2 regions of the Paenibacillus sp. NPDC058174 genome follow, and region 2 is predicted to be linked to the other one. Evidence: riboswitches for the same ligand, from Rfam matches in the RefSeq annotation. Region 2 holds a riboswitch; the other holds the start of a gene.
What was found. Region 2 has a riboswitch for thiamine pyrophosphate ahead of ACFVVF_RS00355 (ABC transporter substrate-binding protein). Riboswitches for the same ligand answer to the same signal wherever they lie in the genome.
Positions count from the first base shown of each region.

Region 1 (16,016 bases), 590 kb from region 2:
GCTCCTCCGCAGCATGGATCATATAAGGAATAAGGACCTTTATTTCCTTTTATCTCGAGTAAATTGAAGCATCTTTGAATGATTTCACTGGCTAGTCTGACTGGAAAAGAAGTTGTGCCGCGGGCATTGTACAGCACCCTTCCGCTTGCGAAATCTTCATAATTATTGACTTGCTTCTCATATAAGTACTCCACTATCGAAATACCGTTGGAAGCGCAAGCAAGCTATCGCGGAGCTCGGCATAGGCGTCCGTATAGCCCATTTTCGCATAGAATCGCATGCCATCCAGACCCTTAAAGTACCTTGCCCCGGTCAGTCTCGCATCAAAGTTGTGGATCGGCCTGCCTGTCTGCTCAGCATAAATACGGAATGCCTCTGCCACATCCCTGCCTGGTACAGCATCTTCAATCGTCGCGATATCAATGAGAAAATCGCCGTATAACGCATTGGAATCTATAATGCCCGTGATCCTTTTGCCATCCGATAGAATGTTCCAGGCATGACAATTATTATGGACAAAATGACGGTACGGCGCATTGTATTGGTTAAACGTAAGCAGCCGGCCAAAGCATTCATCGAAGACATCCCGTTCCAGGCAAGTGGTATGAAAGAGATCATGCCAGTTTTCCCAGAAAGTCCCCGTCTGATCCTCAGCATAAAATGTCTGAATAAAGTCTAGCCATGAGGGAAATTGTCCGTTGCCGTCCTCCCTCACAGGCCCGAATCCGGTTGTTGTTTCAGATAGTCGAACCTGATTCATGGCAGTAATTGATTGCACCAAATCATCAAGCAGATCAACCTTCTGTAAGGGCTGGCAATCAGCCAACACATTCCCTTGTATACGCTCGGAAATGCAGTAACGATAGCTTCCTGTAATCCCTTTCCCTAGCATTTTGGGATAGCGCACACCTTGAGAGGATAGTAAGTCAGCAATGTATTGCTCTCTTAGGTAGCCATCCTCCCCCTGATCAGCTTGATTAAACAGAATGACATACTGTGTCCCTTCCATTGAAAAATAATAGACGGTGCTGAAATTGCCGTTCTCAGCAACTGCAGATAATTCCTCCGCAGGACGCCCCCAGTGCTGCTGTAATACCGTTTGAACCGTTGTAATAGATACATCTGGCTTTAGATGCATACTTCATATCTCCTTTTCATTTAAACAAATATAGTAAAATGAACGCAAAAAAGCCGTAGATGAACAGATGTCCATCTACGGCTAAAGGCAACATGAGATCACAAAGAAAATGAATCCTTTGAGGTTCATGTATACATAGCTATAATGATGAATGTTCATGACAGTAGTACATGAACTCAGGCAACACAAACAAACCTTGGACAGGCTGCTGTTTGAAACCCTTTAGCAAGTTCATGTATTATTCAGATATCGATTAACCGATAACTGCTGTCAGGAACACATTCATCATCATTTCGCTATCCCACCATTTCACATATTTGTTATAGTCTAACCGCTCGCTTCTCAGACGTCAAGCCATATTCACTTCGAAGCAATTCTATCAGCTGATGTTAGACAAGTTCAGCTTTACTTTAAATGATCAAACATTTCCGAATACGACATATTATCTTTAATCAATGACTCATAGCTTCCTGCTCGGAGCTCCGAGCTAAGAGCTTGGAGTGCAGAGGTTACTTTTCTAAAAGGAGCTGAACCCGTACTTAATCGTGCCGCACCTATCTTTGACAAAATGTCTCGACTTGGCGTGTTTCTCCCCAGCAGGAAATTTATCGGCCCATTTATTTGGGAAATTAATTGTTCCATTAGCTCTATATGATCGACGGAAGGTATAAATATACAATCTGCTCCTGCGGCTAAATAAGAGTTTGCATTCCCGATCGTACGCGTTAATCTTTCCTCTTCAGTGAATACTTGCAGCCAATAAGTATCCACCCTGGCATTAATAAAAACAGGCTCATCTAATCGGTTACAATGATCCTTAATCGCCTTTATTCGATCTGCCATACTAAAAGCTTCTTTACTTTCATTTTCTAAGTATTGAAACCCATCCTCAATATTGATTCCTACAGCCCCAGCTTCAATTAGACGGGTAATATTTTGTACTAATGTATTCTCATCTTGTGCATATCCCTGCTCGATATCAACAGAAACAGGGATAGACAAAGACCGGGTCATTTTACTTACGATATTTAAAAGGTCTGCGAATGGCAGTTCTTCTTCCCCATCCATATAACCAAGAGAAGCAGAAATTCCAGCACTTGTTGTACCGACTGCTTCAAAACCAGCGGCCTCAAACACTCGCGCGCTGCTTACATCCCAAGCATTTGGCAGAATTAACGTAGAAGATAGATGATGAAGCTCTTTGAACCGTATATACTGATCTTTTCGATTACTCATACTAGCACTCCTTTCTATTTATATTCACAAATATTATCATATCACAGCTAATTAACTTGTCTGCTGGCGAAAATGTGATCAGATCAAAAATGGGATAAAATTCTTGTGAAAATAACCAACAAGAACTTTATCCCATAGTCTCTTACTCTACTACGTTTGTGATAACTTCGATATTTCCGCGGGTTGCTCGAGAATAAGGGCAAACTTCATGAGCTTCCTCGACGATTTCTTTCGAGACACTCGATTCCAGCCCCTTAATAGAAATGTCCATGGATACGGACAAGACAAAACCATCGTTGGCATCCTTGCCAATCGTCACATGCGATGTGATTTGGGTGCCTTCTGCTTTCATTTTCTTTTTCCTCAAAACAACGCCTATCGCGCCTTCAAAGCATGCGGCAAATCCGGCTGCGAATAACTGCTCCGGATTGCTTCCGTGTCCGCCCGGTCCTCCTAATTCTTTAGGAACCTTTAGGGTCATATCCAGAACACCATCGCTGGATAACGCTTTGCCTTCCCTGCCGCCTTCTACTGTTACAGTAGCTGTGTACAGTTTCTTTTCTATAACATCCATCTTTATAACTCTCCTTTTCATGATTAACTTTTCCAGCGCGATCCCCTGTTTCTGCGCTAGTATGCCTATAGCATGATATTTCTATCCTCATCACTTCCATAACAAAAGCAGCCGATCAGAAGATCGGCTGTTTTTGTATGGCATATACCTATCTGGCATGGAGCCCGCTGTTGTCTGAAGTCGTACGATCGTAGACGACAGTTTCTTTGGTGCCGTCCGCATATTCCAGTTCAACCTCATCAATTCGGATCGATTCCAATGCCCCTTGATAAGAGAAGAGATTGAATACAACTAGAGTATCATCAGGCTCAATCGGTCCGACATAACGAAGCTTAAAGGTATTTTTTCCAGAGTGTTCGTCATACGAAGGATCACCTACAGGATTAAACGTGCTGAGTTTAACGTTATAGTAATTGATCGTTTTGCCTGTCAAATTATTTACTTGCCACGTCAGTGTGATACCGTTCGCGGAATTAATGGCATATTTGAATTTATTTGGCTCACTGAAACGATCTTCCGCTGTCACTCGGTTCCCTTCGGATTCGTCAATAGCCGGTTCATTGCCGCTTTGATTCCCGTCACCAGATGTCTCTTTTTCTTCTTCTACAGCATCAATAGCTGGTTCCTTTTCCGTATTCGTCTTCTGCTCTTCATCTAATGCCGTCTTTTGCTCATCTTCTAAAGCAGCTTTTTCCCCAGCTACAGCTGGCGCCGGTTCATTCCGGTCATAAGCCAATGTTTTATCGTTTGCGAGATTGAGTTTAGACTTCACTTCATCCGAGAAATACACGCCGCAAATGAATGCGATAAGAAGTGAAATAATAAAAGATAATGTGAAACTCAACTTAGTAGCCATGCTTATGTTCCTCGCCTTTCCGTTATTTGCTATATAATAGCAGATTCAGGTGTAAAGGAACAGGAATAAAATAGTAATATCGAACTATATAAACAGGCTATGCGAAATATTGCCGCACCTTATTTTCCGCCTCTGCTAGCCATGCTGTTCGCTCCTCATAAGTGCTGTCCGCAATAACACGGAATACTGTACGCTCCACATTGTCAATGCCGCAGTAACGCAGTACGCAATTTTTCCATATCGTCTCAAGCGGATCTTGAAATTCGGTCTGTTCCCGTTCAAGCAGTGTGTTGGATGTATTCATAATAAGCGCATGCTTTGCGTGAAGCAGACCAACAGGAATGCCGCCGCCATTATCGTCTGGATCGAAGCCGTAAGCCACGCCCTCTACCAGCACTTTGTCGATCCATCCCTTCAATATTGCCGGAGGCTGTCCCCACCAATTGGGATGCACAATGATAAGCCCGTCACAATTAGTTAGCTGATCACGATGCCTCTGTACCAGCACATCCTCTTGATCTAATTTCTCGAACCTGTACACAGCATCAAACGCTTCTTCATAAAGATCATGGAACCATACAGCATGTCCCAGCATCTGCAAGCTTTCATGAATTCGCTCTGCGATGGCGTGATTAAAGCTCCCGTTCTTGGGATGAGCTAGTATTAGCATGATTTGCATTTAATTTCCTCCTTCTTCCACAAGCTGTGATATACTTTTTTAAAAATATAGCTAGATTCTATCGTTTGGAGTGAACTCGCTTGATCTCAGAAATTCTGATCCGCATAGATAACGATGCTACCGTTCCTTTGTATAGACAGATCTACGAGCAGCTGCGTCATACGATACTAACAGGCCTGCTGCAGCACAAGACGGCGCTCCCCCCTTCGCGGGTTCTTGCGGAACAGCTTGGTGTTTCCAGAACCGTCGTCTTGGAAGCATACAGCCAACTGCAAGGTGAAGGCTTTATCCTGTCGCAGCAAGGGTCCAAAACATATGTGAATGCACCATCCGAGCCAGTTACAATACTGGCCAATAAAACTAGCGAGACTTACAACGCCGAACTAAACAGCAAGGTTCTTGACTTGATGCAGCGAGCTGCTGATCTGCCCTTATGGACTGCATCTGACAATAAGCAGCCTCGGCCGATAATTGATTTCAAGCACGGAATACCGGCATGGGATCAATTTCCTATGGAACAATGGGCAAACTGTCTCTCCGAAGCTTGCCGGCAGTCGACCCCCGAGCACTTAACCTATGCAGCTGCTGAAGGATCATTGTCGCTGAGATTGGCAATTGCCGTTCTATTACGGCACACACGTTCTCTGAATGCGGATCCGGACCATATCATTATTACAACGGGGGCCACGCAAGCTCTGGATATTTTATCCCGGGTGCTGCTTCAGGAAGGAGATCGGTTGTTGATGAAGATCCTGCGCATACCGTGCTGCGTGATCTATTTGCCTTCTCCGGTGCAGAAGTTGTGCCTGTTCCTGTAGATCGTGATGGATTATGTGTGGACCAAATTAATGAACGTACGTCAGAAAAAGCAAAGCCGCCCAAGCTGATCTATGTTACTCCGTCTCATCAATTTCCGGTTGGTGTTACCATGTCGCTGGCACGCCGCCTGCAAATGCTGGAATGGGCAAGCGCTCATCATGCACTAATCGTTGAAGATGATTACGATAGTGAATTCCGGTATGAAGGCAATAAACAATCTTCCCTTGCCGGACTGCTGCCTTCGGGAAATGTGATTTATATCGGCAGCTTCAGTAAATCTTTATTCCCATCACTGCGGCTCGGCTATGTCGTTCTGCCCGCTTATTTGAAGCCGGCATTTATGGCTGTTAAATGGATCACAGACCGTTTAAGTCCCGTTCTTGAGCAAGAAGCGCTCGCAAGCTTCATTACAACAGGCAAATATGCGAGACATGTTTACAAAATGAGCAGAATCTACGCTGCACGGCGATCATGCTTGGTACATGCCCTAAAGCAGTCTTTCGGGAAGCGGGTAACGGTCTACGGAGCTGAAGCCGGTCTTCATCTAATGATTGAATTGGACACGGAGCTTGATGTTCAACACATACAGCGTATGAGCCTGGCTGAAGGCATACAAATTTATCCGGCCACGGCATACAGCGTATGAGCCTGGCTGAAGGCATACAAATTTATCCGGCCACGGATTACTTTGCTCTGCAGAAGCCCGCTCGTCCTGCTTTTATGCTCGGCTATGCTAATCTTACTGAGGATCAGATCAGGCACGGCATAAACATTTTGTCACAAGTCATTCATCACGCTCCTTCCCGCTAAACCAATGTCCTGAATTTTAACGCAGTTGGCGCCTCCAGTTAATAACCAATTCATCGTTCATTTTTAATACCAATTCTTTCTTCAAATGAAGTTAATCTGTGACATGCCGAAAATCGCCGTCTGCAACTATGGTGATGTACCCATACTTGCAGACGGCGTTTTTTTCCTGACATCTGACAAATCTATGAATCTCTTAAATGTGTCCAAACCTTTTCATTCTCACTTTCATAGATTGAAGCATAAATAAAAAGGAGTTGATATTATGGTGCGTATCCTTGATAAAGCAGCCGTCCAGCTGCTTAGCCGCTTCAATCCGGCCAAATCGTTTACGATCCGTCGTGCCCCGCAGAAATCTGGTATTGCAGCGATCCGAATACGGATTCCTGTAAATGCTCAGCCGAACCTGGTAGATTTGGTGGTATCCGTTGGTGTGAAAGGTGTCACAGGCATTGGACAAATTCGTTTTAGAGTCTTTCGCGGTAATACAGAAATTTTCAATACACAACAAGGTATCGAATCTACGGGTTCAGAGCAGAATTATGTTGTTACCTTTCAAGCGGAAGATCGAAATGTTAGAGCAGGTACTCATTCTTATACGGTCACAGCAGAAAATCGTACTGCAAATACTAGAGTAGATGTAGTAGGACCAATTTCATTTAGTGGGCTGGCTGTTAAAACGAGAAACTAACAGAATCTCCCAACATTGACGGTACGCGACTTTCCATCCCTCGTCGAAACCATGGAGCAGTTTGCCAGAGGCAACTGCTCCGCAACTGATCATTCTACAAAATTGCTTTTCTCAATATATTTTCATAAATATCTCCGTAAGATTTACTCGAAGGCGTTGGTGTAGCTTGAATAACTGAAACGAAATTTTTGTCTGGAATTACAGTTACCTCCTGTCCTCCAAACCCTCGACATCTATATCCATTAGGAAAAAGCCACCATAGAAAACCATATGCATCATCATCACTTGATGATGAGCCAAACGAAGCATTAGTATGCGACGAGTTAACAGCTTGCTTTACATAATCCACAGAAACAATCTGGCTTTCATTGTACTTTCCATTATCAAGAAACAACATCCCTAGTTTGGCAAGATCCCTTGCAGATAAATCGGAATCCTCCTCACCCTTCATGACTGTATAGGAAAAGCCGCAAGGACTTTGAGGCCATCTGCCGCTTGAAATATGGAGAGGCTGATACAAAAATTCATTTGTAATGTCATAAGCAGTACTTCCACAAGCTCTGCCAATCACTGCAGATAAAAGCATGACGTCCCATTCCTTGTACTGAAATTGCATGCCGGGTACGCTATTCATATGGATATCCGCAATATGCGATATCCAATCATTCGTTCTCATCATTTGAACGATCATCGGACAATGATAATGAATTCCGCCATTCCAATAAATACCGGACGACATAGTAAGTAAATGGCGAATCGTAATGAGCTTGTGGTATGGATGAATATTCAGCTCGAATTCCTGCAAATAGTTTCCAATTGGTTCATCCAAGCTTTTGATTATTCCCTTGTCGAGGCATATTCCTGTCGTGATCGAAAGAATGCTTTTCCATATGGATTTAATATTGTTTCTGCTATTCTCGTTATACTTATTATAATATCGTTCAAAAACAATCTTTCCGTTTTTCACAATCAAAACGCTGTTTACAAGACGATATCGCTTTTGCCTGATATAATCATCTACTTGACTTATAATGCTGCTGTCCAATCCTTCTTTTTCAGGAGTAGAAATCATCCATTCATAGCTCATATATGCACCCGCTTCAGATATTTCCCTATAATCGAATTCTTGTCTGACGTTAACTCCTCCGGAGTGCCTCGTGCAATCACATATCCTCCGTCGCTGCCGCCGCCAGGGCCCATTTCGATAATGAAATCGCAGTTTGCCAAAACAGCTGGATCATGCTCCGTAACGATTATCGTATTCCCGGCATCAACAAGCTGCTGCATCAACCCAATCAGGCGGTCAGTATCGTATAAGGAAAGTCCTGTTGTCGGTTCATCTAGAATATAGACATTGCCGCTTCCAGTTTGTTTGCAAAGTTCTTTTGCAAGCTTGATACGTTGAGCTTCGCCGCCTGAAATCGTCGGAGTCTTTTGCCCAAGCGTAATATAGCCCAAACCAACACGTATAAGGGTGGCAAGAATGGAAGATATCGATTTGTCATAGCCTTCAGATTCTATTCGCCCGAAAAATTCCGCGGCTTCCGTTACACTCATAGCCATGATGTCCTTGATGTTTTTCCCATCGACCGTCACGCCTAATGCCTCTTCAACATAGCCTGTTCCACTGCACGAATCACATTCCACTTCGATCGAGTTTCCGAATCCGATATAATAGTTCTTGAAACCTTCCCCTTTGCAGGCTCTGCATCCACCTTCGGAATTTACTGTGAACATCCCGGGTCCATAGCCGTTCTCGATCGCTTCGGGCTTTTTGGCAAACATCACGCGGACACGATCCGTAATGCCTGTGTAAGTGGCCGGACAAGAAGTTTTACTTCTTCCGATTGGCTTTTGATCGACTACGATACACCTTTTGATAAGTTCAGTTCCAGTTACGAATGCTTCATCAATTATCGTTGAAATGTCATCGTCCTCAACTTCATGCACGAGTTTGTTCCTCATTAATTGCTTCAGCTTAGGTACCAATGTATCGTGAATCAAGCTGGATTTCCCGCTGCCTGAAACTCCTGCAACCCCCACCATTAATCCAAGGGGTATCGAGACGGAAACATCACGCAAATTATGCAGATTCGCATGCTCGATTGTCAGCAGTTTCTGATTATCAACCGGTTTATAGTTGTTTTTGAATCTAACTATGTTTGCACCAGCGAGATAGGGTGCAGTTCTAGAGGTATTACATAACTTAAACTCCTGTAGACTGCCTTGGAATATCCGCTCGCCTCCGTAAATACCGGCATCGGGACCAAGATCTATAATATAATCAGCGGCAAGCATAAAGTTTTCGTCATGCTCCACTGCCACAACTGTGTTTCCGCGTTTGACAAGGTTTTGTATGATGCTGATCAGCGATTCTTTTTCCGCCTCATGAAGCCCAATTGTCGGCTCGTCAAAAATAAATATGATCGAATCCATTTCTGCGATTATAAACGATGCGAGGAAAAGCCGCTGTATTTCGCCGCCTGACAGAGTAGGCACTTGACGAGAAAGAGCGAGATGGTGCAGACCGACATCTATCATGCACCGCAGCTTTATGATGATCTCGCCAATGAGATTTTTACCTGGCAATGCGTCTCTATGATTAATGAAAAAGTCCAATAGTTCATTTATATACATATTCTCAAGATCTGTAATCGTTTTGCCTGAGAGCGTAGTATGAATGGCTTGTGCGCCAAGACCTGAGCCTTTGCATTTGGGACATGTTACGTGAGCCGCTTTGATCCCCCATAAGTCTATTTCTTTATCGAAACTATTGTGCCGGATATGCTTGCTTGTCACATGCTTCTGCATATCATGAAAAAACACCACAGCTCCGACAAACCCGCTTTTGCGGCATCCATATTTAAACAATAGCAATGATTCGTCCGATAATGTGCCGATTGAATCATTCACGTCTATTTCATGCAGTTCGCAAAACTTTTTAAAATTCGCTTTATGGAATCTATGCTTCATCAGAAAACCATTAAATATATTTTTGATTGCGAGATCCGGCTTAATAATGGCATCCTCATCAATTTCATGGTATCGGCCGGTCCCTAAGCATTTCACACACATTCCTTTAGGCGAATTTTTCTGGAAATATTCCATAGAAAGCGGCAATCCATCGTCGTGCATAGGTTCGCGATATCCGTATGCGGAAAATAAAATCGCCAATAAATTCCCGACCTTCGATCGCGTGCCTACTGTGCTTCTCGGGTTGGATTGGCGGATAATCCGCTGTTCAACCGCAACAGTAGGAGACAAACCGGAAATCATGTCAAACTTAGGGTTCGTATCAAACATATACGGTTCCCCTGAGAATTGGAGATACCTTCGCTTACCTTCTTCATATAAAGTATCGAAGGCCAAGCTTGATTTGCCGCTTCCCGAGACACCGGTAATTACAGTGAGTTTATTACGCGGAATTCGTACTTCGATGTCTTTCAGGTTGTGTATCCTAGCCCCTTTTATTTCAATAAATTCATTCATGTTTCCCTCCGCACGGTAAATAGAATTTATAAATAAAAACAACTCATCATGTACATAGTGACTCTAGTTAATAGTAGTTTAGCGCACATATGTTCTCTTGTAAATGTTTCCATAATTCACAAATCTATTTAACCTATGAAGTTGATGAAATGCAAAAGACATCACCGCAGATAAGTGGGGTGATGTCTTTCTTGTGACTCAATTATTTAAATCTCAGCGGCCTGTTCCAACAGACGAAGCTTCAGCTTACAATTTGACTGGGTAAATTATCGATTATTTTCTTGATAAATGTTGCTGCCCATGAACTCATTCGATTTTTCCTTTAGCCCCTGCTCAATAGCTTGCTGCTCTTCAAGCCCATGCTGCTTCGCATAATCGCGTATGTCCTGCGTGATCCTCATACTACAAAATTTAGGCCCGCACATGGAACAAAAATGAGCTGTTTTTGCCCCTTCTGCCGGAAGGGTCTCATCATGATATTCCAGGGCTCTCTCTGGATCTAATGATAAATGAAACTGATCTCTCCAGCGGAATTCAAAACGCGCTTGGGATAAAGCATTATCCCGCTCTTGTGCCCCTAGGTGACCCTTGGCTAAATCTGCCGCATGAGCGGCAATTTTGTACGCTATGACCCCTTCCCGAACATCATTTTTATTGGGCAAGCCAAGATGCTCTTTAGGCGTAACATAGCAAAGCATAGCGGTTCCGAACCATCCGATCATTGCTGCACCAATCGCTGAAGTAATATGGTCATAACCGGGAGCAATGTCCGTAGTAAGCGGTCCCAGTGTATAAAAAGGGGCTTCCTGACAAACTTCCATCTGTCGGTCTACATTTTCTTTAATCATATGCATAGGAACATGGCCTGGTCCTTCAATCATGACCTGCACGTCATGCTTCCAAGCTATTTGAGTAAGTTCGCCTAACGTGTCTAGTTCGGCAAACTGTGCTTCATCATTAGCATCTGCAATGGAACCCGGACGCAGCCCGTCTCCCAGAGAAAATGCGATATCATACGTTTTCATAATTTCACAGATTTCTTCGAAATGAGTGTAAAGAAAATTTTCCTGGTGATGAGCAAGACACCATGCAGCCATAATAGAGCCGCCACGAGACACAATACCTGTCACACGTTTCGCAGTCAGATGAATATAGCGTAATCGGACTCCGGCGTGAATCGTAAAGTAATCGACTCCCTGCTCAGCTTGTTCTATAAGCGTATCGCGATAAATCTCCCAACTCAATCTCTCTGCTTTGCCGCCTACCTTCTCCAGTGCTTGGTACAAAGGAACAGTACCTATTGGTACAGGAGAATTGCGGATGATCCATTCCCGTGTGGAATGAATGTTTTTACCCGTGGAGAGATCCATAATGGTATCCGCCCCCCACCGCGTTGCCCATCTCATCTTTTCAACTTCTTCGTCAATAGATGATGCTACAGCAGAGTTTCCAATATTGGCATTGATTTTCACTAAGAAATTTCGCCCGATGATCATCGGTTCACTTTCCGGATGATTGATGTTGGATGGGATTATCGCTCGCCCGGCAGCCACCTCATTACGCACAAATTCTGGAGCGACATTTTCCCTTATCGCTATGTACTCCATTTCAGGGGTTATGATTCCTTTTCTTGCATAATGCATTTGAGTGACATTCGCTCCGGCTGCAGCTCGCAATGGACGGCGGTTCATTCCAGGGAACAGATCTGCTTGATTGACGAGCTCCTCTGCTCGATGGCCATTATCTTCCGCTTGGACGGTTCTGCCCGAATATGGTTCGACATCGTTGCGTTCCCGTATCCAATCTAGCCGATTCGGCGGGAGACCCTTATGGATATCCGTTTGCACCTGTGCGTCTGTGTATGGACCACTGCTGTCATAGACTCTCACAGGTGAATTTTGTTGTTCGTTATCGCCACTGCCAGTTGGGCTTAATACAATCTCACGCATCGGAACATGAATATCCGGTCGTGAACCTTGAATATAAACCTTTTTGCTGCCGGGAAAAGAAGATAGATCAGGAATGATTTTATTGCTGTTGGACTCGCTTGCCATTTCATTGCCTCCTTAGAAAATCAATGTGTGCAAGCGGAGACGCCTCTTATACATACAAAAAAGACCGCAACGAAAAGAAGCGGTCTTTGTATACACAAAGGCTTGAACGTTTCCTCCGCTGGCATTACCCAGATCAGGTTTTACGGTCGACAGCATTATCAGCTATCCTCTCAGCCTGGTTAACCCAAGCTCCCGTGTATTCGATTGGTCAACTAAATCTTATACACTTTCGCAGCATAAATCAACCCTTAATTCTTTGCTTTCCATTTGAATAAACAATGAGCCGGCCTAGAACGGTTCGATCCTCTCCTTAATACGATGATAATAGTTCTATCATTAGGAGGTTTATTAACAATGGTTAGAAGAAGAGCGACAATTAACAAAAAGGCTGCACCTTGTTACAAGGTCCAACGGCATGTTCATGAGTTCCAGGGCAGCACTCAGCTTGCTGAAGAAGGAAATGATCGTCATAACCACCGATTCGCAGGAGTTACTGGTCAAGCGATACCGCGAGGAAATAGCCATGTCCATGAAATTGATTTGGCCAACACAGATTTCCTTAATCACTTTCATAAATTGAAAAAAATAACGACGGGTCCTGCTATCCGAGTCGGGAGAGGCAAGCATGTTCATTTTGTAAAAGGCCAGACGACCTTTAACGATGGCCATGTCCATCAATTTAAATTCTCGACTTTAATTCAAGCGCCGTTGATTAAATGATATAGAATTGTTCCACACTCATACTTTACTATTGTAAAAATAAGAAGGCATGCGCCGATCCAATAAGGGAACGATGCATGCTTTCTTATTTTTCATACTATCAATTCTATCTAATTAAAATAGATAGCGAAGCCTTAGCTGATCGAGTCATCAGCTAAGGCAGGAGGTTAATTAAATCATTGCTTCCTCTTCAATTTCCTCACAATCGTAGTAGCCATCAATTATGCGATCAATGTACAATCCCGGATTATTTAGAAAACTTTCCCAAGTCATATCATGCAAGAGATAAATCCACTCATGTTCTATATCAACACTTACAAATAAGTTAATGTGTGGACACCAGGTTATCATACCAAAGGCCTCGAAATTATCAACTTCTAACAATAGGTTATATAGTTTAAAATCGTGATATTCGAAGTACACTACGTCAGAAAGATCTCCAAGAACCAGATAGTTAGAATAATTTTCAGATTCATATTCTAGTCGCTTATTGTTTATTTTTAAAACCTCAATGACTTCCAAAGGTACGCCACCATCAATAAGTTCTTCAGTCCGCTTATTAATATCGTGATATTCATGAGGTTCAAATAGTTTGATATATGAAGCTATTTCGGATGTATCTTGTATCCTAGCATAATTATATGCACGACATCCTTCTCTACAGACCAATGAGGTGTCAGCACCTTTATTAATTAAATATTTTACCGTTTCGAACTGTTTACCTATAACTGCAGCTATAAGAGGCGTAGCGCCACTAGTAAATATATTGTCCTCACTATAGAAGTTAATATCTACACCTAGGTTAATTAGATTTTTTAAAAATTCAATCTTACCTTCATAAGCGCAATGAATTAAAGCTCCCCCTCCTATTGCACTCAAATCAATACCTAAATCAATAAGAGTATAGGCACCTTGCATATTTTCAAAAGCTAGTGCACGACTTAGGGCAGAATGACCGACATGATTAATAGCGTTGAGATCAGCCCCTTTGGAGAGCAAGTACTCGAACATATTGCGATCTCCTCTTGCTGCATCTACCATTACATCAGTTGGGAGCGCTGCTCCAAATTCAATTAATAATTTTGCAATATCATATTGCTCATAATCCAATGAACACTCTAAAAGTGATTCATAGCTGCTGACAGGCTGATTGGGGTTAAATTTGTTTATCAAAAGAAGCCGGAGGCTTTCCATGTCTCCGTCTTTTATCATTTTGTATACCTGCTCGATTTGTACCATAGTTGATCGCCCCTTAATCTCGTGGAAGTATGTTTACCTGCATAGTTTTCTCTTTTTACTATAATAAGAATGCAAGGATTCCCTTTTTCATACTAACACAAAATGGAAATCCCCTGTACTCTTCACACAATAAAAAAGCAGCCAAAGCCAATGGCAGTTACAAGGAATACAGTATAAGGAATAATTCTAAAGATCCGATAAATATTTATAAAATTACTCCCACAAAAAAACAAAGCTACTCTGAGAGCAGCTTTGTTTTTTGATAGATCTGCTTATTTTAATAACCTCACCATTAACTCTATTGTTCAGTCAATATAATCGGACCGTCTGCAGTAATTGCGATCGTATGCTCATATTGTGCGGACAGTGAACCATCAGCGGTTCTAGCCGTCCATCCGTCTTCATCAATTGTCATTAACGCTTTTCCGGCATTCAGCATCGGCTCGATCGTCAGAACCATCCCTTCCTTCAAGCGGAAACCTTTGCCCGGAGTCCCGATATGAGGATAATTAGGCTCCTCGTGCATCTCCCTTCCGACGCCATGACCAAGCAGATCACGCACCACCGAAAATCCGTTTCGCTCGGCATGAGACTGAACGGCATGCATGACATCGCCAATCCGGTTGCCGGCGACAGCTTTTTCGATACCGAGGTATAAGCTTTCTTTCGTGACCCGCATCAGTTTATGGGCTTCTTCCGACACCTCGCCTACCGTATACGTCCATGCCGAATCACCGACCCAGCCATCTGCCTGCGCGACGATGTCAATTGTGACGATATCGCCATCCTGGAGCGGCTTATCATTAGGAAAGCCATGCGCGATAACGTCGTTGACCGACGCGCATGTCGCAAACGGATAGCCGTTGTACCCGACGGTATAAGCCTTCGCTTTATTCTCTTTGAGGAACTGGACCGCGAACGACTCGATATCGAGCGTCGTGACCCCCGGCCGGATCCTGTCCGCAATTGCCCGATGAAAGGCAGCGACAATCCCGCCGGCTTTTCTCATCTCCTCGATTTCTGTTCTCGATTTCAAGATGATCATTCCATTCATCTCTCCCTTGACTGTATGCCTGAAAAAATCATATCGACGATTCCATCCACATCGATCTCATTCCGCATATTGTGGTGAATGTTCAAAGTTGCATAACCTACAAGCGAACCAAATATTAGATTTGCTGTTTTCTCCGGTGACTTGGAATCGATCTCCTGACGAATCATTTCCACAAAGGGCAAATAGACCCGTTCCTGAAATTCGCCAAACAGCTTGCTGAACCGGTTTCCCGGGAAATGATGAAAGTTATCAGCAACTGATTTTAGCAAAATAAATACGGAAGGATCCTGAATGCACTTCCGCAAGAGCAGCCTGGAGAATGACTCCGCTTTAAGCCTATTGCCGACGTCCCCCGTTAAAGCGGGGATTACTGCGGATTCGGCCTGATTCAAGGCATCCCACAGTAGATCTTCCAAGAGCATTTGCTTGTTTTTATAGTAATGATACACGGTTCCGTAACCAAGCTCTGCCTGGACCGCAACATCACGGATCTCCAATTGCATGCCTTTCTCCAAGTATACTTCCGCAGCCGCCTGCATAATTTGGCTCATCCGCATTTCCCGGATCGCATCATTTTGTTCTTTCGTGCGTGGTGACATGGCTCCTCCTTTTTTGACCTGCTGATATGTCAATGTAAAACAATATACATCATTTAGAAGT
Region 1 is NZ_JBHVUY010000001.1:687,181-703,196, reverse strand. Features, by position in the region: gene ACFVVF_RS03185 (hypothetical protein) at 1-194, opposite strand, end outside; gene ACFVVF_RS03180 (phosphotransferase family protein) at 194-1,138, opposite strand; gene ACFVVF_RS03175 (isocitrate lyase/PEP mutase family protein) at 1,544-2,374, opposite strand; gene ACFVVF_RS03170 (organic hydroperoxide resistance protein) at 2,517-2,948, opposite strand; gene ACFVVF_RS03165 (hypothetical protein) at 3,097-3,804, opposite strand; gene ACFVVF_RS03160 (NAD(P)H-dependent oxidoreductase) at 3,902-4,483, opposite strand; gene ACFVVF_RS03155 (GntR family transcriptional regulator) at 4,564-5,301, shown strand; gene ACFVVF_RS03150 (aminotransferase-like domain-containing protein) at 5,190-5,948, shown strand; gene ACFVVF_RS03145 (exosporium protein C) at 6,375-6,800, shown strand; gene ACFVVF_RS03140 (serine hydrolase domain-containing protein) at 6,895-7,887, opposite strand; gene ACFVVF_RS03135 (excinuclease ABC subunit UvrA) at 7,884-10,289, opposite strand; gene thiC (phosphomethylpyrimidine synthase ThiC) at 10,556-12,343, opposite strand; TPP riboswitch at 12,437-12,549, opposite strand; gene ACFVVF_RS03125 (YmaF family protein) at 12,698-13,063, shown strand; gene ACFVVF_RS03120 (ankyrin repeat domain-containing protein) at 13,235-14,302, opposite strand; gene map (type I methionyl aminopeptidase) at 14,601-15,347, opposite strand; gene ACFVVF_RS03110 (TetR/AcrR family transcriptional regulator) at 15,353-15,955, opposite strand.
Region 1: linked by a shared signal. The riboswitch ahead of thiC (phosphomethylpyrimidine synthase ThiC) and the one ahead of ACFVVF_RS00355 (ABC transporter substrate-binding protein) in region 2 are both predicted to bind thiamine pyrophosphate.

Region 2 (16,016 bases):
GAAGCTGCCTCTCCATTCGGCTGCCCATTTCCCTGTGACGACGCTGCCGGTGTCAGCGACGGGTCCAACGCCCCCTCCGTCGCCTCGCTCTCGCCAGGCGGCACCACCCCCGGCCCCAGCGGCAAGCCTTCCTCTCCTAAATCCGCTGACTCTCCCTGCTGGTCGGAAGCCAGCCCCGCCACTGCCGCATTGACTTTAATACCGCCGGGCAGGCTTGAGTAAGCGACCAGGCAGCCGCCGAGCACAACCAGCGCCATTATGGCTGCCAATGATTCTCTTCCCAGACGATTAAAGCCGCTTTTTTCCCGGAAGCCGTGAATCAGACTGCCAAATTCATTTTGACGGATCGGCACCTCAACGTACCGGTAAGAAAGCTCGGCTAGAGCCAGAGTAGCCGCCAGCTGAAGCAAGGCTCTAAGCGGATGAAATTCCTGCGCCTCGGCAAGCGGCGTCGACAAAGCAATTATAGGAAAATGATATAAATAAATGCCGTAGGACCGAACGCCAATCCAGCGGAGCGGCCTGCTCCCGAACAGAACGGATAACCGGCTGGCCGGGTGCGCCAGCACCGCCGTAGCTGCAGCCGTCGCGATCGCTACCAGCAGCATGCCGCCTCTGTACAGCCAATCGTCATATTGTCCGACGCTGGCGATAAAGTACGCGATAACGAGCAGGCTAACTACACCAATAGCGTCCACCATTCTCCTGTCTCCACGGTTTAGCGTCTCTGACAGTCGCCCGCTTGGGCACATGACGGCAAGTGCTGCTCCAATCAACAAAGCAAAGGCTCTCGTATCCGTCCCATAATAAACTCTGCTTGGATCCTCTCCCGGCTGATAGAGCAGCGCCATCAGAAGCGCCGAGCAAGCCGCAGCGCCAAGCAGCCACAGTGCCAGCTTTCCTCTCTGCGGTACAAAGCGAAGCAGAAGCACGAGAACTAAAGGCCATACCAGATAAAACTGTTCTTCCACCGCCAGCGACCAGATATGGCCAAATGGCGATGGCGGTCCAAAGCGTTCAAAGTAAGAGACATTCTGAAAAATCATTTGCCAATTGTATACGTAGGTAAGCGAAGAAAGCAGTTCTCCCCTTAAGGAATGAAATCGCCCCGTATCCGTAATGACGAGCCATAATGAGACGGCTGCAATCATCAGCAGCATCGCTGGCAGCAATCTTCTTGCCCGCCTTATCCAGAAGGACTTCAAATCAAATCGTCCGTGATTGGCCCGCTGCATGAATAAAATATCAGTAATCAAATAACCGGAGAGAACGAAAAACACCGTCACGCCCATTAGCCCTCCGGGCATTCCAGGCAGATGCAGATGATAAGCGATAACAGCAAGCACAGCAATGGCGCGCAAACCATCCAGTCCCGGCATGTAACGTCTGCTCGCGCGGGTTGAATCCGGCATCTCAAGCTGCCTCCTCTTTCTCCGATTCCGGCTCTACAAGGGTCGATATCGTACCAGACGTGTTACACTTCGGATTAAGTTGCGGATTCTCCTGCATGCTGCGAAAAATCGTTTTCGACATGAGAAAAGGAAATTGCTGCTAGATGTCGAACTAAGTTTGGTTGTGGCGAAAAAGACATTTTATTTGACTAAGCCAGCCTTGCCATTCTGAAACAATAACGATAAGCTATTGCTGAAATGTCCGACTGCTGAAGCGTGGAAGATGATGCCGGGCAAAAGCTGCATCAATGAATAGATGCATCATTGTAATACTCTATTGCCGGGCAATTGTTATATGCCATCATATTGCCGGCTGCTTGTCCGCTCCTGTCTTCCTTGCCTTTTACGAAAACTTCATTTAATAGAAATAACATTACGAATAAAGTGGTGAACCCTCTATGATTCGGGCCATATTGGTAGACGACGAACGGCTCGCTCTGCAGCAGTTGATTCATTTAATGAAAGATTGGGACAATATTGAGGTGATCGCCTCCTATACCGAACCTTTACAAGCTATTAAAGAAGCCTCGGTTCAAAAGCCGGATGTCGTTTTTCTCGATATCAACATGCCGGAGCTGAACGGCCTGCAAGCCGCTGAACTCATTCAGAGCGCCTATCCAGCCGCGGATATCGTGTTCATTACCGCACATGACGATTTTGCGCTGGAAGCATTCGATGTCAATGCACTGGACTATGTTCTGAAGCCGATTCACCGGGCAAGGCTCGCGAAGACGATACAGCGGCTGGAGAAAAGATACTCCGTCGTCATGCAGAGGCCAGCGGTTCAGCCTAGTCCCCCGGCAGACCGTCCTGTTGTCCACTGCTTGCAGTCCTTGCGCTATACTGCCGCACTTCATCAGACGACTGCTGTGTTCAAATGGAGGACGTCCAAAGCGCAGGAGCTGTTCGCCTACCTGCTGCACCACCGGGAACGGTTTGTCAGCAAGGACGCCTTGCTGGAGCTGCTGTGGCCGGGCGATGATTTGAAAAAAGCGTCGACGCATCTCTATACGACGGTCTACCAGGTCAGACAGTGCTTAAAGCAAGCCGACCTTCCCATCGAAATCGGCAATATTAGCGGCGGCGAAGGCTACGTGCTGCATCTTGGTGAAGCGGGCAATGACGCCGACCTTTGGGAAAAAGGAATCAATGAGCTGCCGCCGCTCCAAGCCTCCAATTGCAGCCAGCATCAAAGCTGGTTCGATTATTATGAAGGCGATTATTTTGGCGGTTACGATTATATGTGGGCAGAGAGCGAACGGCAGCGGCTTCGCACCGTATGGCTGCATCATGCGATGCAGTTAGCTTCCTTTTATGCGGACAGCAGCCAGCAGATTCAGGCACTGAAAGTGTACAAACGGATCGTTGCCCTGCAGCCGTATTATGAGGAAGCCCATTTCGGGCTCATGAAGCTGCATGACCGCAATGGCGAGAGATGGGCTGTAGAAGAGCAGTACCGTTCCTTGCAAAAGCTGATGGAGGAAGAGCTGGGCATCGATATACCCGAGCATATTCAGCAGTGGCATCAATCCTGGATCACCCGCAACGGACGAATTGAAACTTAATCCTCTCCATTTGTTCAGATAATGTTCAGATATTGTTCAGACATTCCCATTACTCTTAGTTTTGAACAAAGGAGGAATTTGGAATGGAAGAATTGAAAGTAATGATTGTAGACGATGCGGCCTTTATGCGGAAAACGCTGCGGGCAATCATCGAAAATATAGGTCATCAGGTTATTGCGGAGGCAGAGAACGGCGTGGAAGCAATCCGGCTGTTCAAGCTGCTGCAGCCTGATCTCATTACGATGGACATTACGATGCCGGAGATGGACGGAATAAGCGCAGTCAAAGAAATCAAAGCCATTAGCTCTGATATCAAAATCATTATGTGCTCCGCCATGGGCCAGCGCGCGCTCATTATCGAAGCACTGCAGGCCGGAGCCAATGACTTTATCGTCAAGCCGTTTCACTCAGACCGGATCGCTCATGCGATTGAAGACTTGATGTCCAGGTAATTTTATATAATAAAATAGAAATCATATTTTGTATAAACTATCTAGGAGTGATCGACGGGTGGAATTACTGACTCATTACGCGGTTCCGGTTCTAATCGTTTTTTTCTTCCTGTACCGCAGATTCAAACGTACGGTAGGCTTCCAGCCTTACAATCCGAGAAAGCTGAAAATCAGAATCGGCATTTTTGCCGTTATCGGCATCCTGTTGTTGACCGCCGGCTTTGCTAAGCCGCAGTTGTTCGCTTTTGATGCGATTGGTTTAGCGCTAGGTGCGGTTATCGTTTATTTTGCAATCAAGCATTCACGGTTTGAGCAGCGGGAAAATACGCTCTATTTCCGTACACATATTGCCATTGAAGCTTTCGTCGTCGCTTTGTTTGTCGGCAGAATCGCTTACCGCTTCTTGATTACGTTCACGAGCGGAGGCAATGCAGCACAGACGGCAGTAAATGATAATGCCGTGCAAATGCAGCAGTTCGCAGGCGACCCTTGGACCGCACTCGTCTTTTACATTCTGGTCACTTACTACATCGGCTTCTACCTATTCGTTCTTCGCAACAGCGCCAAGCTGACAACTGCTTCCTAGCCATATCCGCTAGCGCCGTGTCCGGGCGTCCTCCCCTCACATACAGTGATATCGACCTACATGCAAAGGGGTGAGGCTGTCATGCCTGCTTATCGCATAATCGTCGATTTGTCAGACCGAACACTTTATTTGCTGGACAGCGATATCGTCGTCCGTGCCTTTCCCGTCGGTATCGGCCGAATGGTTACAGAGACGCCTACGGGCGAATTTATGATTATCAACAAGCAACCCAATCCCGGCGGACCGTTCGGAGCGTTCTGGATGGGCCTGTCCAAGCCGCATTATGGCATACATGGCACGAACGATCCTTCGTCCATCGGACATTTAGTGTCTCACGGATGCATTCGCATGTATAACGAAGATGTCGTTGCCTTGTCGCAAATCGTCCCCATCCATACACGGGTTACGATCCGGCCTTGATTCATTTGCCGCCCGCAATTATAGCCGGGGTGCAGTATTCTATACTAGGTTGTACAAAAGAAACCGTTTTCTCGCAGATGGCAGATGGAATCTCCATTTCACGAAAAAACGGTTTCTTATTATTTTTCAATATACGATTTCGAGGCTCAGCCGCACAGCAGCCACCCTTATTTCTTAAGTGTGACAGTGCCCGTAGACTGTTCCCAGATCGTCTGCAGGCCAAGTGCCGCTGCCAGCTCCCTAACAGGCACATATCCGGTGCGCACATCCAGCACCGTCTCAATCGTCTTGCCGTTAACAGTTGCCTGTGTTCCCGTCCAGCCTACTTCGCCTCCGAGCGATTCGCCAAGCGATCTGGCTGGTACCCAGACTGTTCCTCCAGGCTGCTTCCGGCCTATCGCCGCCACAAGCCCATTCACGAGAATTGGAGCCGCCGGTGACTTCTGAAAGGCGCCTCCGTCCGAAGGAGCCGCAGGGTCAGGTGCAGCGGAAGCCGCATCATGGCTGCGCAGCCCGTACTGCTGAATAATCGCGATCAACTTCTTTTCATAAGCCGGGTCGGTTGCATAGCCGCACTCCCGGAGCATTTGCGCTTGAAGCTCAGGCGTACTCGCAGACCGGACGCGAGAATAGCGGGACGTCGCCAGCAGCAGCTCTTGGTCTTTCATATAATGATAGACACTGCTATATGCACGGAATGCAGCTTTAACGTCGACGTTCCTGCCATCGACATGTTCCCAGGTTCCTTTTACGATAGCCTGCCCTTGCCAATAAGCGTTCGGTTTTCCTCCGCCAACTTTAATACCTCCGAGATTGTACCAGGAAGGTATGACGCCACCGGTCTCCAGCAAGCATTGCGCAAGCCGCACAGACGGAAACAGAACCCCTCCTTCTCTGCGCAATTGAACAACGGTAGGCGCAAGCGCTTCTATAAATTGTTTTCTTGTCATGGGAGCCATGATGAACGAACACCTCTTAATTTGACAATCTCAACACATTAGCAATAACAAGGCCGTATTCTGCGGCAACATCGGACCACCTTCGCTGCAGGACAGCGTTAAGCTCCTGCTTTTGCCGTTCCACCACTGACGGGTCCGCACGCCATAGCTTGGAAATTGCCGCCTGCATCTCCGCTAAGGAATATGGATCAAAGTCGTTAAAGCTGTTCATATCACTTACCAGCTCCGTCGTGACCGGAATCCGGCTCACAGCAAGCGGTGTATTCATCGTCAATGATTCTAAGATCGGAAAAGGCAGACTGCCCTCGAACAGTGTAGGCACGATCGTACCTTTGGCATAGCGGTACAGGCTGGGCAAATCATGCGAAGGAATACGTCCGATAAAGCGTACGCTGCTTCGATGTGCCACAATGCTGCAGCTCTGTACCAGCCTTTCGATCTCACCGCCTAGCGGATGGTTTTGCGCATGATCGGTAAAAACCAGCTGCAAATTCGACCGTCTCCCTTCTCGTGTATGAAGGAAATTCAAGAAGGCTTGCGCAAGCCGATAATGATTTTTATGATCGCGCACGGCGGACGGGAACAAGAAATAAGGCTGCATCAAGTTATATTTTTGGCGAAATCTCCTTTCCGAAAGCATGCCGAACAACTGAAATTCCTCTACGGGAGCCGAAGTACGGATAAGTGCCGTCTTCCATCTCGGCAGCCCCATCCCTTCCAGACCGTCATATTGCAAAATATAGTTCGAATTGAATATGACTGCCGCTGCGCGCTGGCACATCAAGGGTGCCAGAAGCTCTAGGCGAGCGCATGCTTCGGGGTATTTGCTCCGGTATATTTCACTCAGATAGGGATGCCGGTAGACAAGATCATGCAGACAAAGCAAAAAAGGTTTGCTTAGCTGAAGCGCATTATCCAGGCTTACATATGGCACGATCCAAATATCGACGTTCGCCCTCCGGTTCAAATCACGTACATGCGTAAACTTAATAAGCTCAAGATTAACGCCGTAACTGCGCTGCAATGGCTGCAGCACTCGTTCCAGCTCGTCATAATTGCAAGGTTGGACAGCGACTTTCATCTGATAGACCCGCTTCGATAGCAGTCCTTCTATTAAACGGAAGAAATATCTGCCGATTCCTTCCTGATCGAAAGAGGTGACGAAGGAGTAACCCCAAAATACTCCGATTGATACCATTGCTACCCTCCTTGCCTTCATTCCCCTGTGTATTCTATAGCATATTGCCACCATCTAAAAACGTACCAGCTTGACCTAGGCAGGCGTTCGGTTTCAAAAGAAATAGACGGGGGCAGGAGGACAAATTCCTGATAGCCATAAAAAAAGATTCAAATCGGAGCCTGCCGGCACCGCTTTGAATCCTCTCTATTATCGTTCTATCAGCTCTATACAGCAGAAGCTGCCAAGCCGTAAAATCTCCGCGTATTGTCGCGCAGCGTCCGTACTGTCTCTTCAACCGACAAGCCTTTGATTGCTGCAATCTCTGCCGCAACAGACGCGATCATTTCCGGTTCTGTTTGCTTGCCGGCATGATCGCCTTCGAACGGCCACGGGCCGTCGGTCTCTGCCATTAACAGCTCCAGCGGATAACGGCGGACAAGCGATTGAATTTCCTCCTCGTACCCGACATCGGGCGTGATCGAAACATAGAAGCCGGATGCAATCATGAGGGCTATAGTCGCCTCATCACCCTTGAACCAGTGAAAATGAGCTCTCCGTACGCTGTGGCGCTGAATGATTTCGATCGCTTTAGCTGCGTCCTCATATACGGCATGGAGGATAAGCGGGCGATCCAGCTCTGCTGCAAATGCCGCAAATCGGTCAAGTAAAGCCAAATAAGGCGTTTCATCGAAAGGCTTGCCCTCTGCCTCGCCTTCCGTTCGCGTATAATAAGGCAAGCCGACCTCGCCAATGGCAAAATCTTCTCCTTCTTCGCTGCGCTCACGAATCCACGCGAACAATGCGTCCAGCTCCGCAGCCTCCGGCAAAGGCTGTTCAGGGTGAAAGCCGTATGCCGGATGGACGATGCCCGGATTGCGGAAGGCCAGCTCCCGGTTGGCTTCGCACGACACCTTATGCATAGATACGGCAATTACCGCCTCCACACCGTTGGCGACTGCGCGATCCAACAGCGGCTGCTGCTCACCCGCCGGGTAGGAGTCAAGATGGATATGGGCATCAATGCCGATTGATTGGACCATGCGGGATCATTTCCTTTCCTGCTTCCATAGTAATAATTGTAATGGGTCTACACGGTAGGCTGATGAAGCTGCTCATAGATCCGCTGTTTCAGCACATTGAATTCAGGATCCGTCCATAACGATTCCTTGCGCGGTCTCGCGAATGGAACGGCGATTTCATCTACGATAACTGCAGGAGCAGCCGACAAGACGATAATCCGATCGGATAACAGCAGCGCTTCTTCTATGCTATGGGTTACCAGCAGCACGGAGCGGCGATTAGCTTCCCAGATCGCTAGCAGCCACTGCTGCATCTGCTGGCGGGTGAGCGCATCCAGCGCGCCAAACGGCTCATCCAGCAGCATGAATGGCTGGGGGGACAGAAGTGCGCGCAGAAACGAAATACGCTGCTGCATCCCTCCAGATAAAGCATGCGGATAAGAATCGGCATACGCATCCAATTCGATACGCTTCAGCCAATCCATCGCTTTGTCCTTCGCCTGCTTGCGGTCAATGCCTGCGATTTGCAGTGCCAGCTCAATATTGCCTCTGACGGTGAGCCAAGGCATAAGCGAAGCTTGCTGGGGCATGTACGCAATATGACCGCGTTGGCCTGTCGTATTGCGCCCGTCCATCCAGATCTCGCCGCCGCTCAGCGGCGCTAGACCGCCAATTAATTGAAACAGCGTCGTCTTGCCGCTGCCGGAAGGTCCGATGATCGAGACGAATTCGCCGTCCTGCACCGTCAGCGATATCCCGCCAAGCACCTCCTTGGCTCCGCCCCGGCTCACAAAGCTTTTTCGTACATCCTTTAGTTCAAGCGCCCATTGTGCCTTGCTCATTAGACTTTCTTCGCCTCCTTCGCCGACCGCCAGCGGACGACAAGCTTTTCAGCCAAAACAACTAAGCCGAATAGCGCTAAACTTAGCGCGACAATAAGAAACACCGAGGCAAAAACGCTGGCAGCCTTGTAGCCCTTGGAGGAGAGAAGCATGAAATGGCCAAGCCCTTTCTCAGCGCCAATCCACTCCGCGACTACCGCACTGAGAACGGCATAAGTAGCTGCGATTTTCAGCCCGGAAAACAAATGCGTTACGGCATTCGGCAGTTCCAGCCGCCAAAATTGCTGCTGCCTCGAAGCGCCGATCATACGCATGTAATTGCGCAGCACCGGATCGGTATCGTTAAGGCCCGACAGCATAGCAACTGATACCGGAAAAAAACAAACAATCCAGACAAGAATGAGCTTTGGCAAAATGCCATAGCCCAGCCATATCGTCAGAATAGGTCCGATGGCAACGACCGGCACGTTCTGGGACAACACCAGTAAAGGATAAAATGCTCTTCGTGCTCCTGGGATGAGATGCAGCAAAGCGGCGAGCGCAAAACCCGCCGCCGCGCCCCCTGCAAAGCCGATCAGCGCAAGCTGCACTGTCGCTCCGGTGTGGAGCATCAGCCGGGGCCATATAGCAATGGCCTCCGATACGATGGCAGAGGGAGCCGGAAGCTTCCACTCCGGCACCCCTCCCCATACGACAGCCCCTTCCCATACCGCAAGCAGTACCGCGATAACGAGTACAGGCGGATAGATTGATCGCCAGCCCGATTTACTATTGTCCATCCGGATATTTCTCCAGCAGCCTTCCCATCGAAGCGCCGTTCGCCGGGTTGTAATAAATCTTAACTTGCGAAATAACAGACGGACAGCCAAGTTCAGCCATCGCTTCGCTCATTTGCTGCACAATGCCAAGCAATTGTCCCAGTTCGCCTTCCATCGTCGTCTCCAGCGGAGCTACCCGGTAAGGGACTCCCGATGCTTTAATAATCTCGATCGCCCGGTCTACATAAGGATAAACGCTTTGTCCTTCCGGTGTTGTCGGTAAAATTTGAATGCTGACCAATGCGTTTGCCATGTTCCTATCCCCTTGTCCATTATTTTCTCCGTTACTCCCTCTCCTCACGGAGCCAATCCTTATTTCGGCAAAAATTCGTTAGTGAATGCCTTATCGGCTTCAAGCTCTTTGTCCAGCAGCTTATGATCAAACATCCATTTGGCGTAGTTGTCCCATACTTCCAGCTTCTGCTCGCCCCAGCGCGGTGCGTCATCCTTATATTTTGGACTCAGCCACTTCTGGCTCGCGCGTACCAGCTCTGCATTCAAGTCCGGCTCCGCTTTGATGAGCACTTCAGCAGCATCCTCCGGATGGTCAATTGCAAATTGATAACCCTCAGCCGCACCTGCGACGAAAGCTTTAACGAGTTCCGGCTGCTCCGCAATCAGCTTCTCGTTTGCAGTCAATATTGGCGTATAGTAATCCAGCTTATCGCTATAGTCCGTCAAGTACACCATGTTCAGCTTCTCTCCGCGAAGCTCCGCTTCAACACCCGTCCATGCGTAGAAAATCCATGCGAAGTCAATGTCGCGCTTAACGGCTGTGAAGAAGTCGCTATCGCCAATGCTCAAGATTTTCACCTTGGATACATCAGCTTGCTCCTCCTGCATAATGGATTCGATAACGGCCGCTTCCACTGGAGCGCCCCATCCTCCGTAAGTTTTTCCTTCGAATTTCTTCGGCGAATCGATGCCTTTATCTGCCGGCGAGGCAAATCCCGATGTATTGTGCTGAATGACCGCCGCTACCGATACGATCGGCAAGCCGGCAATTCGCGCCATCGTAAGCGATTCTTGGTAGCTGACGCCGAATTCCGCTTTGCCGGAAGCGATCATTTTATCAGCGCCGTCCTGGCCAGGCTGAATGATCGTGACGTCAAGTCCATGATTTTTGAAAAAGCCTTTGTCCCGTGCAACATACAGCCCGGTATGATTCGTATTCGGCGTCCAGTCGAGTACGACCGTTACCTTTTTCAAATCGCCGCCTGTATTGCCGTTCGCTCCTGAGCCGGCTTCGTTATTTTTTGCGGCTCCGCAGCCTGCCAGCACCAGCATTGCTGCAAGCAGTGCAACTGCCGACCTCCATATTGCTGTTTTTGTTCCCCTCATATCCATTCTCTCCTTTTTTGTCTCTCATCAAATCGTGTAGTCGGGAATGCGGCTAATGATAAAGGAAAGGCGCCCCCCTGATACGGAGGACGCCCATTAGTCGGCTGTTTGACGCATGACGAGAAGAGGCTGAATACGCCTTCTTGCTGCATGATGCGGTACCATTCCTACGCTGGCATTACCCAGATCAGGTTTACGGGTCGGAGTTGACTCGAAACTCCCTCTCAGCCGGCCTCCGCCAGCTCCCCTTAACGATTCAATTGAATTAATAGGCTCATTATAGCAAAGTGGCTGTGAAAAGCCAAGAAAATAACATAATCCGCCCATCTCCCTATGCTTGCCGAAGCGGGACAAATGCCGCTTTTTTAATGAAAAGGGCAAAAGCCTGCCATGGCAGACGTTCCCGTGAATAAACTAGAAGCGAAATGATTTCCGCTCCCCGCAGAGAGGAAGGGAATGATGGATAAACGTTCGAGACGCCGCACTCACAAGAAAAGATCCCGATCGAAAGCAAAATCTTCGAATAAATCGCTCAAGCGTAAAAGACGGACGAAGAGAGTCCGTTCTAGAAGGAAACCGCGGCAAGCGCGAAGACGAAGCCGCAAACGGCTTCGGCGATCCAAAAAACAGCTTACTGCTCAGTCGAATGCCGCAGGAGCACAGCCAGGCTCTCCCCTCTATCCGCAAGGGCTGAACATTGTCGGCTTCGTCCGGGCAGAAATGGGAATCGGAGAATCAGCCAGACTGGCTGCAAGGTCAGCGAATGCTGCCGGCATTCCGTTCGGCTTGCTTGACTATCCGATCAAAGTGTCCTCGAGAATGCTTGATGACAGCTGGTCTCATAAAGAATTAAAAGAACCGCTCTACAATACAAATGTTTTCCATATTAACGCCGATTTCATGGCTCCTGCAATGGAGCATTTCGGACCCTCTCTCGCACAGAACCGGTATAATATCGGCTACTGGCATTGGGAACTGCCGGACTTCCCTGACGAGTATGCGGATGCCTTCAAGCTCGTGCAGGAGATATGGACCTGCAGCCGCTTCGTCGCTGATTCCATTGCGCGGAAATCTCCCGTTCCAGTCATCGCTATTCCGCATGGCGTAACCGTACAGGTGTCCTCCGACTACAATAGGACCCACTTCGGACTGCCAAGCGGACGTTTCCTGTTTCTTATGATGTATGACGCCCAAAGCTCCGCCTCGCGTAAAAACCCTCAAGCGGCTGTCGAGGCATTTAAGCTCGCTTTTGCCAAAAACGACCCTCGGGTCGGGCTCGTACTGAAGCTGAACAATGCCGGCTTCCGCCCGGAGGAATTTGCCCCCATCCGCCAGCTGGCGGCGGAGCATAATAACATCTATCTAATCGACCGCTCGCTATCGCGCCTTGAAGTCAATTCGCTGCTGCAATGCTGTGACAGCTTCGTCTCCTTGCATCGGGCAGAGGGCTTCGGACTCGGATTGGCTGAATCCATGTATCTGGGCAAACCCGTCATCGGTACGAACTGGTCAGGCAATACCGACTTTATGAACAGCACCAATTCCTGTCCCGTCAACTATAAGCTCGTACAGGTCGGGCAAGACTGGGGCCCTTACAAAAGCTATCAAATCTGGGCAGAGCCTGATATCCAGCACGCTGCCGATTATATGAGAACACTGGCGGATGAGCCGCAATGGCGGTCGGCCATCGCAGCCAATGGCAAATATACGATCCGCAACGAGTATTCACCACTGGCAGTCGGCCAGCGCATGAAAGCTAGACTGGCACAGCTCGGTCTGCTTCCCCTCTAAACCAGAAATAGGCCCGGACAGCGTATGAACTTTGTTCCATCGCCGTTCTCGGACCTTTTTTTGGTTGCTATGATAGGATTCCCCGCCAATAGTTCAATAGATCAAGCAAAGTCGATTCGAACGGAATTTCAGGCTGCCAGCCGGTTCTCGCATGAAACTTTGAATAATCGCCGACCACAACCTTCACATCCGATGGCCGCAGGCGTGCAGTATCCTGCTGGATATCGATTTGCGTTGTACTGAAGCCCAGCAGTAAATGCAGGACTTCCCGGACCTCCCGGCCAACTCCGGATGCGATGTTGTATACTTCCCCGGGCTCGCATTTGTCTAACGCTAATCCGTAAGCACGAACGACATCCCTTACATCGGTAAAATCACGCCTGGCTTCCAGGTTGCCGACATAAAGCACGGGCGGCTTAATGCCCCTCTCTATTTCCGCAATCTGCTTGGCGAAATTAGAGGTGACGAACTGTTCGCCTCTCCTTGGCCCGGTATGATTGAACGTCCTGACGCACACGGCGTGCAAACCGTAATTTTTGAAATATTGATAGCCTAAAAAATTTTGCGCGATTTTGCTCACCGCATAAGGGCTTAACGGACGGAGCGGATTCGTTTCCTTAATCGGCACCTCATCCGCCTCGACTTGCCCGTATTCCTCGCTGGAGCAGGCGATTAATATTTTTCCAGAGGGACAATGCTTTCGCATCGCCTCTAATAAATGAACCTGACAGGAGAGATTATTATGAATCGTCTCCATAGGCGCAGCCCAAGAATCCGGAATAAAGCTTTGCGCAGCCAGATGAAAGATGAGGTCCGGCCGAAGCTCCGCAATCATCGCTTCTACGGCAGCATGATCCGTTAGTTCACATTCATACAGCTGCACTTTATCCTGCAGCTGCACGATATGTCGGAGGGAGCTGCTGCTTCGGATCGTACCAGACACCTCGAAACCACCGCCAAGCAGATGCTCGGCCAGATGGCTGCCAGCAAAGCCGTTGATGCCTGTAATTAATGCTTTCATGCCTCACGATCCTCCTGATCGGAATTCATCGCTTCGATGGCTTGCTTCACGTTCTGCTCTTCGCTTTTATGACAGATGAGCAATCCCTCCCCCGTCGATACGATAATCAAATCCTCCACACCGATGACGACGACCTTTTGCTGCTCGGAGTATACGATGCTTCGGCGTGTAGATAGCGGATAGATGCGGCCAAACATCATATTTCCATCATCATCGGTCTCAAATACGCGCTCTAGTGACGTCCATGTGCCGACATCATCCCAAGTAAATTCGATCGGAATTGTATAGAGCAGCTCCAGCTTCTCAATAATCGCGTAATCGATCGAAAGCTTCGGCAGCTGTCTATACGCTTCTTGCAGCGCCGCTCCCTCCTGCCTGAAAATCCGCCACATCTGGGACTGATACCGCTCCATGTAGCCAGCAATGGTAGATGGCCTCCATATAAAAATGCCGCTATTCCAATATATGTTGGAAGACTGTATCAATATTTCTGCTTTTTCCTTGGAAGGCTTCTCGATAAAAGCGGTCACTTCCTTGACCCGGCTGCCGTATTTCTCGTCAGCCGTTGCTTCGGAAGCTTCTATATAACCGTAGCCGGTCTCAGGACGCGTTGGCACAATGCCAAGCGTTACAACGACACCAGTATCTTTTGCAGCCGCCTCAGCAATTCGAAGTGCCTCCATCAGCTCATCCGCATCCGGTATATATTGATCCGACGGAGCTGTAACGATCACATCATCAAGATTCCGCTTCATAAAAAAGTCCGCTGTAAGAGCAATACACGGCGCCGTATCCCGCTGCTCCGGTTCAATAATAAGCTGCTCTACAGGAAGCGCCGGCAATTGCTCCCGGACAATTGACAAGTAATTTTCGCTTACAGCAACGTAGACATCTTCCACGGAAAGCGCACTTCGAAACCGGTCATATGTCATTTGAAGCATCGTGGCGTATTCCGATGTGAGGGCCAGAAATTGTTTCGGCTTATCCGCCGTGCTTCGGGGCCAAAAACGCGTACCCTTGCCCCCCGCCATAATGACTGCCTTCATTGAAGCTCACCTCGAAGCTCTAAACCTACTATTCGTCTTGCTGATTGCATCAAACCGCAGCTCCTCCTCATATAAACGATGCTCTATATTCGAAACGTCATATTAACATCGTATGCTTTGCTAGAGAGAAGCTAATGGACGAATACACCGCGACATTCATAATTAAGGCAAATAACTTGGCCGCAGTCCTGTCTGCGAAAATATACAATTGACTACGGTACAGCTACCGTGGCTCTCTGAATCTATCAGCATATACTTTACTATACCAACCGAAAGGAGTAGATATAAAAATGAGTGAAACAGGATTAACAGGTTTGACCGGTTTAACCGGACTGACTGGCGCTACTGGTGCTACAGGCGCTACTGGCGCTACTGGTGCTACTGGTCCTACCGGTCCTACTGGCGCAACAGGCCCTGCAGGTCCAGGCTCTGCAGCAGTCGGTGCCCAAGGAGTTGTCCCTACCAGCATTCCAACTGCCGATACTGCCGTTACTGCCGTATCGATCGTCGTTCCAGTCACAGCTGCATCGAACCAAGTAATCGTGAGTGGCGTCGTTGACGTGGATATCAGCTTTACAGCTCTTCTCGCAGTTGCGCTTAACCCTACAATTACAGTTGATTTGCTGCAGGACGGTGCAATTGTTGCGACTGTCGCAACTGTAGACCTTCTTGCTGTAACACTGCTTGGACTCTTCTCGATCGAAAGAGCGATACCGGTGACATACTTTAATGGAGGCTTGGCTGCCGGATCGCACACGTATTCGCTGCAAGTAACCATTTCTGGCGTCGTTATCGCGCTCGGAACGACTGCAACAATTACGTACTCGTCTTTGGCGGCTACGATCGGCACAACTCCTTAATAACGGCTTGAAGCTTAGCGAGCGGGAACTCCACTACGAACAAATCGCCCCTTACGGGGCGACTACATAGCTTAACTAATGTAAAACTTAGAAAGGCGCTTCGCCTTTAACGATGGTATCCGCCATATGGCCGAAATCAAGCGCAACCTTCCCCGTAATCCGGGCAAGCTCTTCCGCAATCAGCACCGCAGAAATGCCGGCCGAGACTAAGGCCAGATCAAATAGATGATGCTGTGCTTCGGCTGCTGCTCTCGAAGCATCCGTTACACCATTGACAGGTGTCACCACACCCGCGACCGTCACGCCATAGCTGGACAATACAGGTGCTAATGCATCGGCTTTATTGCCAATCAGGAGCACTCGGCGGCCTTGAAGCAAACGCTGCAAATACCCGCCCTTATACAGCCCGTAATTCACAAGCGAATCGGCAAAAGGCCGGCTTCGAATGTCGATCCCATGCGCCTGCAGCACAGAACCGGCCAGCAGCTGGTAATTGGGCTGCCGCAATACGGGAATGCCGACGATATCCGCTCTTCTGACCGCTTCCCGCAATTGATCGCGAACGGCCAGATTCGGCACTTCCAGGCCGGCATAGGATAAAAAACTGCCTTCCTGCCGTACGGTCTCAATCGGCATAACCGTTTCCTGTGCCATCGCCAGCAGTT
Region 2 is NZ_JBHVUY010000001.1:93,119-109,134, reverse strand. Features, by position in the region: gene ACFVVF_RS00415 (acyltransferase family protein) at 1-1,412, opposite strand, end outside; gene ACFVVF_RS00410 (hypothetical protein) at 1,697-1,906, opposite strand; gene ACFVVF_RS00405 (response regulator) at 1,910-3,016, shown strand; gene ACFVVF_RS00400 (response regulator) at 3,100-3,468, shown strand; gene ACFVVF_RS00395 (CcdC protein domain-containing protein) at 3,527-4,054, shown strand; gene ACFVVF_RS00390 (L,D-transpeptidase) at 4,136-4,474, shown strand; gene ACFVVF_RS00385 (glucosaminidase domain-containing protein) at 4,642-5,424, opposite strand; gene ACFVVF_RS00380 (glycosyltransferase) at 5,450-6,631, opposite strand; gene ACFVVF_RS00375 (TatD family hydrolase) at 6,838-7,653, opposite strand; gene ACFVVF_RS00370 (ABC transporter ATP-binding protein) at 7,701-8,474, opposite strand; gene ACFVVF_RS00365 (ABC transporter permease) at 8,474-9,253, opposite strand; gene ACFVVF_RS00360 (thiamine-binding protein) at 9,243-9,545, opposite strand; gene ACFVVF_RS00355 (ABC transporter substrate-binding protein) at 9,605-10,633, opposite strand; TPP riboswitch at 10,781-10,892, opposite strand; gene ACFVVF_RS00350 (glycosyltransferase family 4 protein) at 11,090-12,424, shown strand; gene ACFVVF_RS00345 (GDP-mannose 4,6-dehydratase) at 12,492-13,445, opposite strand; gene ACFVVF_RS00340 (mannose-1-phosphate guanylyltransferase) at 13,442-14,491, opposite strand; gene ACFVVF_RS00335 (hypothetical protein) at 14,782-15,351, shown strand; gene ACFVVF_RS00330 (GT-D fold domain-containing protein) at 15,439-16,016, opposite strand, start outside.